Regions from separate parts of the Terriglobus sp. TAA 43 genome, predicted to be linked through region 1. Evidence: predicted binding sites of a transcription regulator. Region 1 holds the regulator's gene; each other region holds the start of a gene.

Region 1 (3,279 bases):
GATGGTGCCGGTTGGGCGGTTGATGGTGCTGCGCGCTTCCACCAAAGCGCAGTTGATGAAGGCGATTGCTTACACGATCTGGCCTGCGCTGGTGGCGCCTATCCTTGGGCCACCGTTGGGTGGGTGGATTCTGTCGTTTACGACGTGGCCGTGGATGTTTCTGCTGAACGTGCCGATTGGCGTGGTGCTGTTTGCGCTGGCGTTGAAGCTGGTCCCGAAGGATCGTGAGACGGTTCGTGAGAGTTTCGATCTTCCGGGATTTCTGCTTGCTGGATCGGCTTCGTTCTGCCTGATGTATCTGCTGGAATCGCTGGAAGTGCAACATGCTCCCGGGATGAAGGCTGCGGTGTTGCTGGTGTTGACTGTCGCGTTGTCAGTGGCATTGGTGTGGTGGCTGCGTCGAGCGGAAAAGCCTTTGTTTTCGCTGGAGGTGTTTCGTATTGAGACATTCCGCGTATCGAATGGTGCTGGCTCGTTGTTCCGGATGGCAGTATTTTCTGTGCCGTTCCTGTTGCCGTTGTTGTTTCAGGAGGCATTCGGGCTGAATCCCCTGGAATCGGGATCGCTGACGATGGCGGTGTTTGCAGGGAATCTTGCGATGAAGCCGCTGACGGGGCCGCTGCTTCGTCGCTATGGCTTTCGCACCGTTCTGCTGTGGAATGGGACGTTGACCGCGTTAGCGCTGGTGGCTTGCGGATGGCTTCATGCAACCACGCCAAAGGTGATCACTCTGCTTGTTCTGTTTGCGGGTGGACTTGGGCGATCGATGGAACTGACGGCGCTTACGACGATGGGATTCGCGGACCTGCCGGAGAAGTTGAAGAACAGCGGCACCACGCTGGCTACGACGATTAACCAGATGACGACGAGTCTTGGTGTGGCTGTTTCTGCGCTGGCTTTGCACGGCAGCGCACTGGTGCGTGGTGGTGCAAGTGCGTTTGATTTTCGGGTTGCGTTTTGCGTGATGGCTGGCTTGGCTGCGTTGAGTTTGCCATCGTATTGGACGATGCATCCTGCTGCCGGTGCGGCGGTGAGTGGAAACCTGATCCGGCAGGAACGAGAAGCTACTCCTGCCGAGGGTTAGCGCAGAAGTGTTTGTAGAGCATTGAGCCATTTGGTTGGGCTATCCACCATCGCATCCGGGCCCGCTTCGCGTAGTTTTTCCGGTGCTAATCCGTAGCTGCACCCCAGGCAGAAGGCGCCAGCGTTGCGTGCGGTGGCGACGTCGACGTGGGAGTCGCCTACGAGGACGGTTCGTTGCGAGGATACCGGGCGGCCCAGCATGCGCGATGCTTCTTCCATCAATGAGTGCATGCCTTCGGGATCGGGCTTCTTGGTGGGGAAACTGTCGCCGCCATAGTTGGCGAAGAAGAACTCAGACAGCCCAAGGCCAGAACAGATGACGTGCGATGGGCGGTATGGCTTGTTGGTGAGGATTGCCATCGGCAGGGATGGTGCAGTTGCGCGGATCTTGCGGAGTTCACTGATCACGCCGGGATAGACGTAGGTGAAGTCGAGATCGTGCGCGCGATAGTAGTCCAGGAAGAAGGGAATCGCTTGCGCGAACGCTATTTCGTCCATGCCGCCTGTGGCTTCTAAAGCACGGCGCACGAGCATTGCAGCGCCATCACCGATGAACTCTGCAATGCGATGGGGCGGGAGCTTCTCGCGGCCCAGAAAGGCGAGTGTTGCATTGACCGACGCAGCGAGGTCTTGTTCCGAATCGATCAGCGTTCCGTCCAGATCGAAGACGAGAAGATCGCAGCGTAATTCGCTGCTGGCGTTCTCAGGCATACTTGCGCAACATGCCGAGGACCTTGCCCTGAATTGCGACGCGGTCGGCTGGGGCGAAGATGGGGGCCATCTCATTGTTGGAAGGCTGCAAGCGGATCAGGTTGCCTTCCTTGTAATAGCGCTTCAGCGTTGCGTCTGAACCGTCGACCAGCGCCACAACGATTTCACCTTCACGGGCGGTGCTGGTGCGTTCCACCAATACATAGTCGCCGTTGACGATGTGTTCGTCGCGCATGCTGTCGCCGCGGACTTCGAGGGCGAAGACTTCGCGGTTGCCGATGATCTCCGAGAGGGAGATAGATTCGGCTGTTTCGATGGCTTCCACGGGGCGGCCAGCAGCGATGCGGCCCAGGAGAGGCAGACGTTCATTCCCTTTACGGGAATTCCTTGGTGAAAGGACGTCGATGGAGCGGCTGCGGTTATGGGCGCGTTGCAACAGGCCCTTATTGTGCAGGTTTGTGATGTGTTTATGCACTGTTGCGAGCGAATTCAGACCGAGCCCAGCCGCAATTTCTTCGTAGGAAGGGGAGTATCCCTTGCGCTGGGTAAAGCCTGAGAGGAAGTCCAGAACCTCTTTTTGTCGCCGCGTGATCGCCATGGCTGAAATTGTAGCGAATAAAAGGCGAACTGCAAGGTAAAAATATTTTGTACCAAGAAAGCCAATGGGGTAGCGCGGTCGTTCCCGATGTGGTACGACTCGCCGACGCAGTGCCAAGCGAATTATTGTTTTGCTCTTATGTTCGCGTCATCTTGGAGTGGAGACAGATGCCGGATCGGAAAGCGCACCTGCCCGCACATGGACAAACGGAACGCAGGAGGAACAGAGATGAGAGTGATGGTGGCAGAAGATGATGCGGCACTTTCTTTGTTTTTGAAGAAGGCGCTCGAACTGGAAGGACACACCGTTCGCGCCGTTGCAGATGGCGCAAGTACGGTGGAAGGTATTCAGGAGGACGTGCCCGATCTGCTGGTACTGGATCTGGGACTTCCGCAGATGGATGGAATGGATGTGCTGCGCGCACTGCAAGACCGGGTTGCGTCAATGTCGATCCTGGTGCTGACGGGCCGGTCGCAGTTATCTAACAAGATTGAATGCTTGGAGTTGGGAGCGGACGACTATCTGTTGAAACCGTTCTCAATGCATGAACTGCTTGCACGTTGCAAGGCAATTGGTCGGCGGCGGATGGGATCTGCGGCGGGCATTCTGCAATGTGCAGGGGTGCGGATGGATCGCATTCAACGTACTGTTTCGTATCAGGACGAAGTTTTGGAATTTACCTCGAAGGAATTCCTGTTGCTGGAGTACCTGTTGCTGCAGAAGGGACGGGCGGTGTCACGTCGTGAATTGCTGGAGAACGTGTGGCAGATGTCGCCAGATGCAGGAACCAACGTGGTGGATGTGTATGTGAACTATCTCCGTCGCAAGCTAGGCGCAGTGGGAGCATCAGGCTTGGTGCAGACAATGCGTGGCGAGGGATATGGCAT
Region 2 (3,279 bases), 380 kb from region 1:
GGCATATGTCCGCGCATGGCCGCTGGATTCAACCTGGCGGGATTGAAGATGCTCGCATAATAGCTCTTCCATAGCTCTTCCAATTCATCACCGGATGGAGCCTGTTCACGCGGCACGGGTGGTCCATATTGCAGGTGTTTTGTCGTTGGCTCCCAGGACGCCGATCCATCTGGCGTAAGGATGGACCAACGCATCACGGCAAAACGTTCTGCAAAGAACGGAGCTGCCAGCTTTAGGATGTGGTGCTGCGGCTCAAACCAGGCAATGAAGCGTTCTTCACCGTCTTTATCCTCCACAAGCCGAAAGCGAACAAAGGCGTGCATCTTGTGTTCATCGTGCCGTACCTGTTGCTCCAGCCGCAATAAGGCGTTCACATCCCCATCGACTTGTACCTTCATCAACTCGCGCTCTGATTGCAGTCGCCACAGAAGCTTGTAGAGCAGGTTCCATCGTTGTGGCTCGCGATGATAGGCCGCGATGGTCGCTTTTTCCAGAAAACTCTTCGGGACATGTGGCTTCGCATCGGGTACATCCCGTGTCAGTTCTATCGAGCCAGCTTCCGCTTCTGAAAACAACTTTGGTGTCACTGCATTCGTTACGTCGTAGAAATCAATTTCTTCAGGCAGGATGCCCTTGTTGAGAGCGGCACGAGCCAAGTCTCTCCAGTCCGCAAAGTCAAGAGTGACAGGTACACGCATCACACCCACGGCGTTCATAGTGAACCCCACATGGCGGATCGTGCCGCATCCTCAAATAGCGTCATCTGCCGCATGGGCGATGAAGCTTGGCTCTGCGAAAGTGTCTTCTTGTCGATGGCCTCCGACGAAGCGCTCCGCGAAGGCAAATGATCTGCAGCAACTAAGAACTGCGCTGCGTCTTTCCAGCAAACATGCAGCTTGCGAAGGTCATCGCTTGTGAGTCGGTGGTAACGACGTATCGAGAGGATCCTCTCCACATTGCGATATCCCAGTCCTGGAACCCGCAGCAGCAACTCGCGCGGTGCCGTATTCACATCAACTGGAAAGAACTCCGGGTGTCGTCTTGCCCATCCCAGTTTTGGATCGGTTTCCAGATCAAGGTCTGGATCAGTTTCTGTCGTAATCTCCTCGGCAGCAAATCCATAGTGCCGCATCAACCAATCGGCTTGATACAGCCTGTGCTCGTGCAGCATGGGTGAAGCCTTCAACGGCAACCGTGTGTCTGCTCCTGGATAGGGCGAAAATCCCGTGTAATAAACGCGACGTAGCTTGTAGTTCGCGTACAGTCCGCTCGCACGTTCAATGATCTCGCGATCGGTCGCAGGCGTTGCTCCGATCACCATTTGCGTACTTTGCCCGGCAGGTGCAAAAGCCGGAGCATGCACGAAATGCCTGCGATCGCTGTCGGCTTCCTGCTTCCGCACATGGATTTGCGTCATTGTCTGTTCAATGACGTCAGCCTTTTTCTCCGGGGCTAATTGCACGAGATCCCTCTGTGTGGGCAATTCGATATTCGCCGATAAACGATCCGCGTACAGCCCCACCTCATCAATCAGCCTCTGCGCGCACCCCGGAATAGCCTTGATGTGGATGTATCCACCAAAGTGATGGACCGTTCGCAGTGTCTTTGCCACCGCCAACAGTTGCTCCATTGTGTAATCGGGCGACTGGATGATCCCGCTTGAAAGAAACAGCCCTTCTATGTAGTTCCTTTTGTAGAAATCGAGCGTCAACTGAACGATCTCGTCTGGCATGAATCTCGCACGTCGAATGTCGCTGCTCACGCGATTGACGCAATACAAGCAGTCATATGTGCAGTAATTCGTAAGCAACAGCTTCAGCAGCGAAATGCATCGGCCGTCCGGCGTATAGCTATGGCAGATACCCGTCCCGTCGCTGTGTCCTACTCCTTTGCCGTTTCCGCTGCGCTTAGCGCCAGAGGATGCACATGACGCGTCGTACTTCGCCGCATCGGCAAGAATCTGCAGCTTCTGTTGCACCGTCATCGCACGCATACCTGAGAATATGATAGCGAATAAAGAGCGAAAGTTGCCCCCCCCGAACTTCTCGCTGTTCACTTGCTCGAACGAAGTGTCGATTCTGTATCGCGCATCAAAAAAGTGCCCTCACGATTCATCGTGAGGGCACTTTGGAATTGGAATCTTCTATCGTCCGGCAGGAGCGTTATTCCGCCACTTTGAATTGAGAGCCGCCAGCTTATCCGCCATTGAAGTTGGCTCCGGTTGTCGTTGCTGCTGCGGACGTTCGCCACCGCCACGCTGTGGCCCCGTGCCACCCGGTGCAGGTTCCAGTGCTTTGATGGAGAGCGAGATGCGCTTCGTCTTGGCGTCGGCGCTCAGGACCTTTGCCTTGACTAGTTGTCCGGCCTTCAGGGCTTCGCTCGGGTCTTTGATGTACTTGTGAGAAATCTCGGAGATGTGAACCAGGCCATCCTGATGCACGCCGATGTCTACGAACGCGCCAAACTTCGTCACGTTGGTGACCACGCCCTCCATCACCATGCCCGGTTCCACGTCCTGAATCTCACGCACGGCTTCATTGAAGGTGGGAGCGACGAACGTATCGCGAGGATCGCGCCCGGGCTTCTTCAATTCTTCAAGAATATCGTTCAGCGTGTAAGTGCCTGCGCCGAATGCGTCTGTCTTCACGCCAGTGAGCAGTTGCGGCTTGAGGATAAGGTCGTCGATCGAAGTGTTCAGAGATGACGCAATCTGTTCCACAAGTGCATACGATTCCGGATGAACTGCGGTCGAGTCCAGCGGTTGTTCTCCATCGCGAATGCGTAGAAACCCTGCGGCCTGTTCAAACGTCTTCGGACCGATGCCGGATACCTCATGCAACTGCTTGCGTGATTGGAAGCGCCCGTTGGTATCGCGGAATTGCACGATGTTCAGCGCAATGCGTTCACTGATGCCGGCAACATAACGCAGAAGCGTCCAGGATGCCGTGTTCAGATCAACGCCAACGCGGTTTACGCAGCTTTCAATCACGGCTTCCAACGACTGGTTCAACTGACGCTGATCCACGTCGTGCTGATACTGGCCGACGCCAATGGACTTCGGATCGACCTTCACGAGCTCAGAAAGCGGGTCCTGCAGACGACGTGCAATGGAGATAGCGCCACGCACGGTCAGGTCAAGGTCAGGGAACTCCTGACGCGCAACGTCCGACGCGGAATACACGCTGGCGCCCGACTCAGATACGGTGACCTTGAAGATGCCGCCGAGCTTGTGCTCTGCGAGGAAGTCGCGGACAAACGCATCGGTCTCGCGCGAGGCGG
Region 3 (3,279 bases), 660 kb from region 1:
TAGGGACCGATCCAGGACTGTGACGCCTTCGAAAGTGTCTATCTCAACTCTTGTCATCCCACATTGAAGACCTAGAAGTCTGGCGCGCGTATTGAATCCGCATATGGCTTGTTGCGGTGCTTCTCCTTCGACGATCACACACGGTCTCTCATGCAATTCCGGTCGAAGGCGAAGCAACGCTTGCGCAGGAAACTCCCGCGCGTAGACGCACACATAGAGTTCAGGAGGCATCTTCATTTCTTCCCCACCCAACTCGTGCGTTGTTGCCAGCCAGCTTCTGTCGCTCGTTGCGGAGGTTTACGCATGGGAATGACATTCGAAGGGGTCTGCGCGAATCGCTGACGCAATACCTCCACACGCGTATTGAGTCCTGTGAATACCGTTCCCTCTTCACGGAGGTCATCCATCGGATGCAAACGCAACTGCAACTCAGAACTGCTTTTCGCACAGGGATATTGCGAGAGGAGAAGAATGCTGGACTGCGTTTGTTCCGCTGCCAGGCGGTAGCGATGCCACGTCGATAGTTCGATCTTTACGGCGTACTCCGGTGCAACGCCACCAAGGTCCAGCACAATCGCACTAAAACCTCCCGTCTGAATCAGGAGATCAGTCGCTCGCATTGCCTGTTCGATCGCATCGTAGGTACGGGCACGGCGGCGTATTGGCTTTGTGGTTGTTGCGGGTGTCAGGCTTGATTCGAATGTCCGCGGAATAGGCCGAGGCTTCGCGATCGGCTCAGCACATCGGGCAGCTACGACTTCGTCACTCAGGAATCGATCCACAGCAGCAGAAAGTCTCTTCGCTTCAGAGCGTGGATGCGTTCCATGCCCACCGCCATGCAATCCCTTTGTCACAACCTTCGGAGCAAAGCAGGCCGCAGTCAAGGAGAATTGTTTCGTCTCCTTAACAGCTATGCGTTCCCGTGCACCACACCGCACCCAGAGCAGGCGCTTGAGATCGACACCTACCGAAGCTGCAGAAGCGGGATGGAGAGTGTCAGATACATCGATCCATGCGCAAACCTTTCCAGTAGCCGTGATTGATGCGAGGAACGAAAGAGCGACCGATGTCCTCCCCGTGCATTCTTCGCCCACGAGTTCCGTCACGGCGCCAACTGGGAAACCTCCACCAATAAGATCATCCAGCGCAGCAATTCCGACGGGGCTGGTTGGCCGGATGATCTTCGGCGGAGGTGTCAGTGCAGAGGGGATTCTGGAAGCTAAAGCGGCTTCGATTTGCACCCGGATTGTGTTGGGGGAGGGCATGGCGTCTTCGCCATATATTCGCCTATCGATGCCGGTCGCCGTCAAGTCACAGATGCACCCACAAATGTGCAAAGAGAGCCTAACTCTTTAAAAGAGAAGGCCTAAAATTTTCGGTGATGTGGAGATCTCCACCGCGATACTTTCAGCTCGCCCTGGGTTCAGCTGAAGGTGATACATGGGGTATCAGGGAGACGGAGAGCGTTTGATCGCAAAGTGTTTGGCTACACGGGACGGCCTCCTTCTCACTCTTCGACATGAGTACGGACCATGTCGTTACTCTCAAATATCACTGTCGGCCTATTATGCTCATGCTTATGGGAAGACAGTGATTGCTGCGATCTATCGCTGTAATCGCGATTCGAACTACGGCTACTTCGAGCTGAACTACAAGTTCCAAAAGCATCTTTAGGAGAGTGTTGCATCGTATGAAATTGAGAATCAAAGATAATTCCATACGTTTCCGCCTGCTAAGGAGCGAAGTCCAAGCGTTGGCGGAGGAGGGAAGAATCGAATCGCACACGCTATTAAGTATCAGTAATCCTGCTGGTCGATTGTCCTACTCGATAGAACACGGCTCTCATTACAGAGTGATCATGGCGGAACAAGATGGCCTTTCTATTCGTGTCACTGCGCCCACAGAGGATATTGTTGGGTGGGCAAAGGACAATAGCGCCGTCGGCTTGTATGCCGAACAAGTCGTTTACGGGGGCGAGATGTTGCAGATCACAATTGAAAAGGATTTCGCCTGCATCGATCGTAGTGATGCGGATAATGTCGATACATTTGACAATCCGAACGCCAAGCACTGTTAAATGTGTGGAATTTCTAAGTTGGCATCTTGATAGGCAGTATCATTCGCGGTGCAAAATCGATATCAGTGCGATTGCCCCCAGCAATGCGATCAAGATAGAAAGTACCAAAGCAATCGAAAAATGTGTTCTGCTTTCCTGACCCTTGAGAGACGTGATTTCACGTACGTGCTGAATTGTTGCAAGAGTCAGGGCGATAAGGCCAAAACTAATCATCAGTATGGCGAAATCTCTTGAGCTCAAGAGAGCGTGAGGATTTGGCGGACGTTCTTCAAAAAACTTGTAGATTGTAAATCCGAAGCTGATCATTGACGTCGCGGTCCTTATCCACGCCATCAGTGTTCGTTCATATGCTAGCCATGTGCGGTCTGAAGCCAACTGATTGCTGTTGAGCATTGGCACCGAACTATCCATTACGTCCTCCTGCTTTCTAAGAAACACGTATCTCGGTTCGTGGCACATATAGAGAAAATGATGGTGCCAAAAATTAGATAGAGGAGGTTTTGTCCAGCGTGCCTTCCTGTGGGCGAAAGTCTTCTCTGGAAGTATTAACCTTTTCGATATCTTCATCGAGAAAATAGCTGAGGAACGTTCGAATAGCGGCGATTGCGGCCAGCTGACCAATGTCGGACCATGTCGGGGCAATTGCGGTGCGGATTACATCGGCTGCAAGTTCGAATTCCAGTCCCAACAATAGCCACGTCGCGAAGTGCATCCATATTTGCATCTTTTCGCGTGTCGCCGCGCGAAAGCGCCATATGGACATCACGAATGCTTGAGCCGCTCCGAGGGTAATCAAAAACGCTGCTGCACCCTCCACGATTGTCGCCGCGATACCCCAGAAGCTTTTGAGAATTTCTTCCATTGCTTTGATCCCTGGATGTTCACCACTCTGTTGGCAGGATTCTCAGGTACTCGCCATTCGGAATCAATTGGACCTTGGTCGTAGAACGGGTCTAAACCGTTTGAGTTATGCCAGATCGATAACTCTATGGAGCCAACGGTAAATCAACCTGGAATGTTGCGCCGCCCGCCGCACTGTCTTGCAATTCAATCGAGCCGCCGAGGGTATCGAGAATACGCCGACAAATTGCCAAACCCATGCCAAGTCCATCCTTCTTCGTTGTAACAAAGGGTTGAAAAAGACTTTCCCGAATCGCTGTTCGAACTCCTGGCCCTTGATCCTCCACCATAATCGAGGCATT

What was found. The regulator LexA, encoded in region 1, represses DNA repair genes until DNA is damaged. The targets are predictions, from matches to a motif close to CANTTCGCTTTTTATTCGC.
Region 2: a site for LexA is predicted at 2,010-2,028, ahead of M504_RS01675 (putative DNA modification/repair radical SAM protein). Genes of this name have one in related genera too.
Region 3: a site for LexA is predicted at 1,269-1,287, ahead of M504_RS06110 (ATPase domain-containing protein). Genes of this name have one in related genera too.

The regions. Positions count from the first base shown of each region.
Region 1 covers NZ_JUGR01000001.1:797,772-801,050, reverse strand. Annotated here, with positions in the region: gene M504_RS03370 (DHA2 family efflux MFS transporter permease subunit) at 1-1,084, shown strand, start outside; gene M504_RS03365 (HAD hydrolase-like protein) at 1,081-1,794, opposite strand; gene lexA (transcriptional repressor LexA) at 1,787-2,392, opposite strand; gene M504_RS03355 (response regulator transcription factor) at 2,621-3,279, shown strand, end outside.
Region 2 covers NZ_JUGR01000001.1:420,560-423,838, forward strand. Annotated here, with positions in the region: gene M504_RS01670 (UdgX family uracil-DNA binding protein) at 1-716, opposite strand, end outside; gene M504_RS01675 (putative DNA modification/repair radical SAM protein) at 713-1,993, opposite strand; gene M504_RS01680 (Tex family protein) at 2,144-3,279, opposite strand, start outside.
Region 3 covers NZ_JUGR01000001.1:1,460,146-1,463,424, reverse strand. Annotated here, with positions in the region: partial or broken gene M504_RS22470 (DNA polymerase Y family protein) at 1-231, opposite strand, end outside; gene M504_RS06110 (ATPase domain-containing protein) at 234-1,265, opposite strand; gene M504_RS06105 (hypothetical protein) at 1,691-2,077, shown strand; gene M504_RS06100 (YidH family protein) at 2,117-2,488, opposite strand; gene M504_RS06095 (DUF1622 domain-containing protein) at 2,562-2,939, opposite strand; gene M504_RS06090 (ATP-binding protein) at 3,064-3,279, opposite strand, start outside.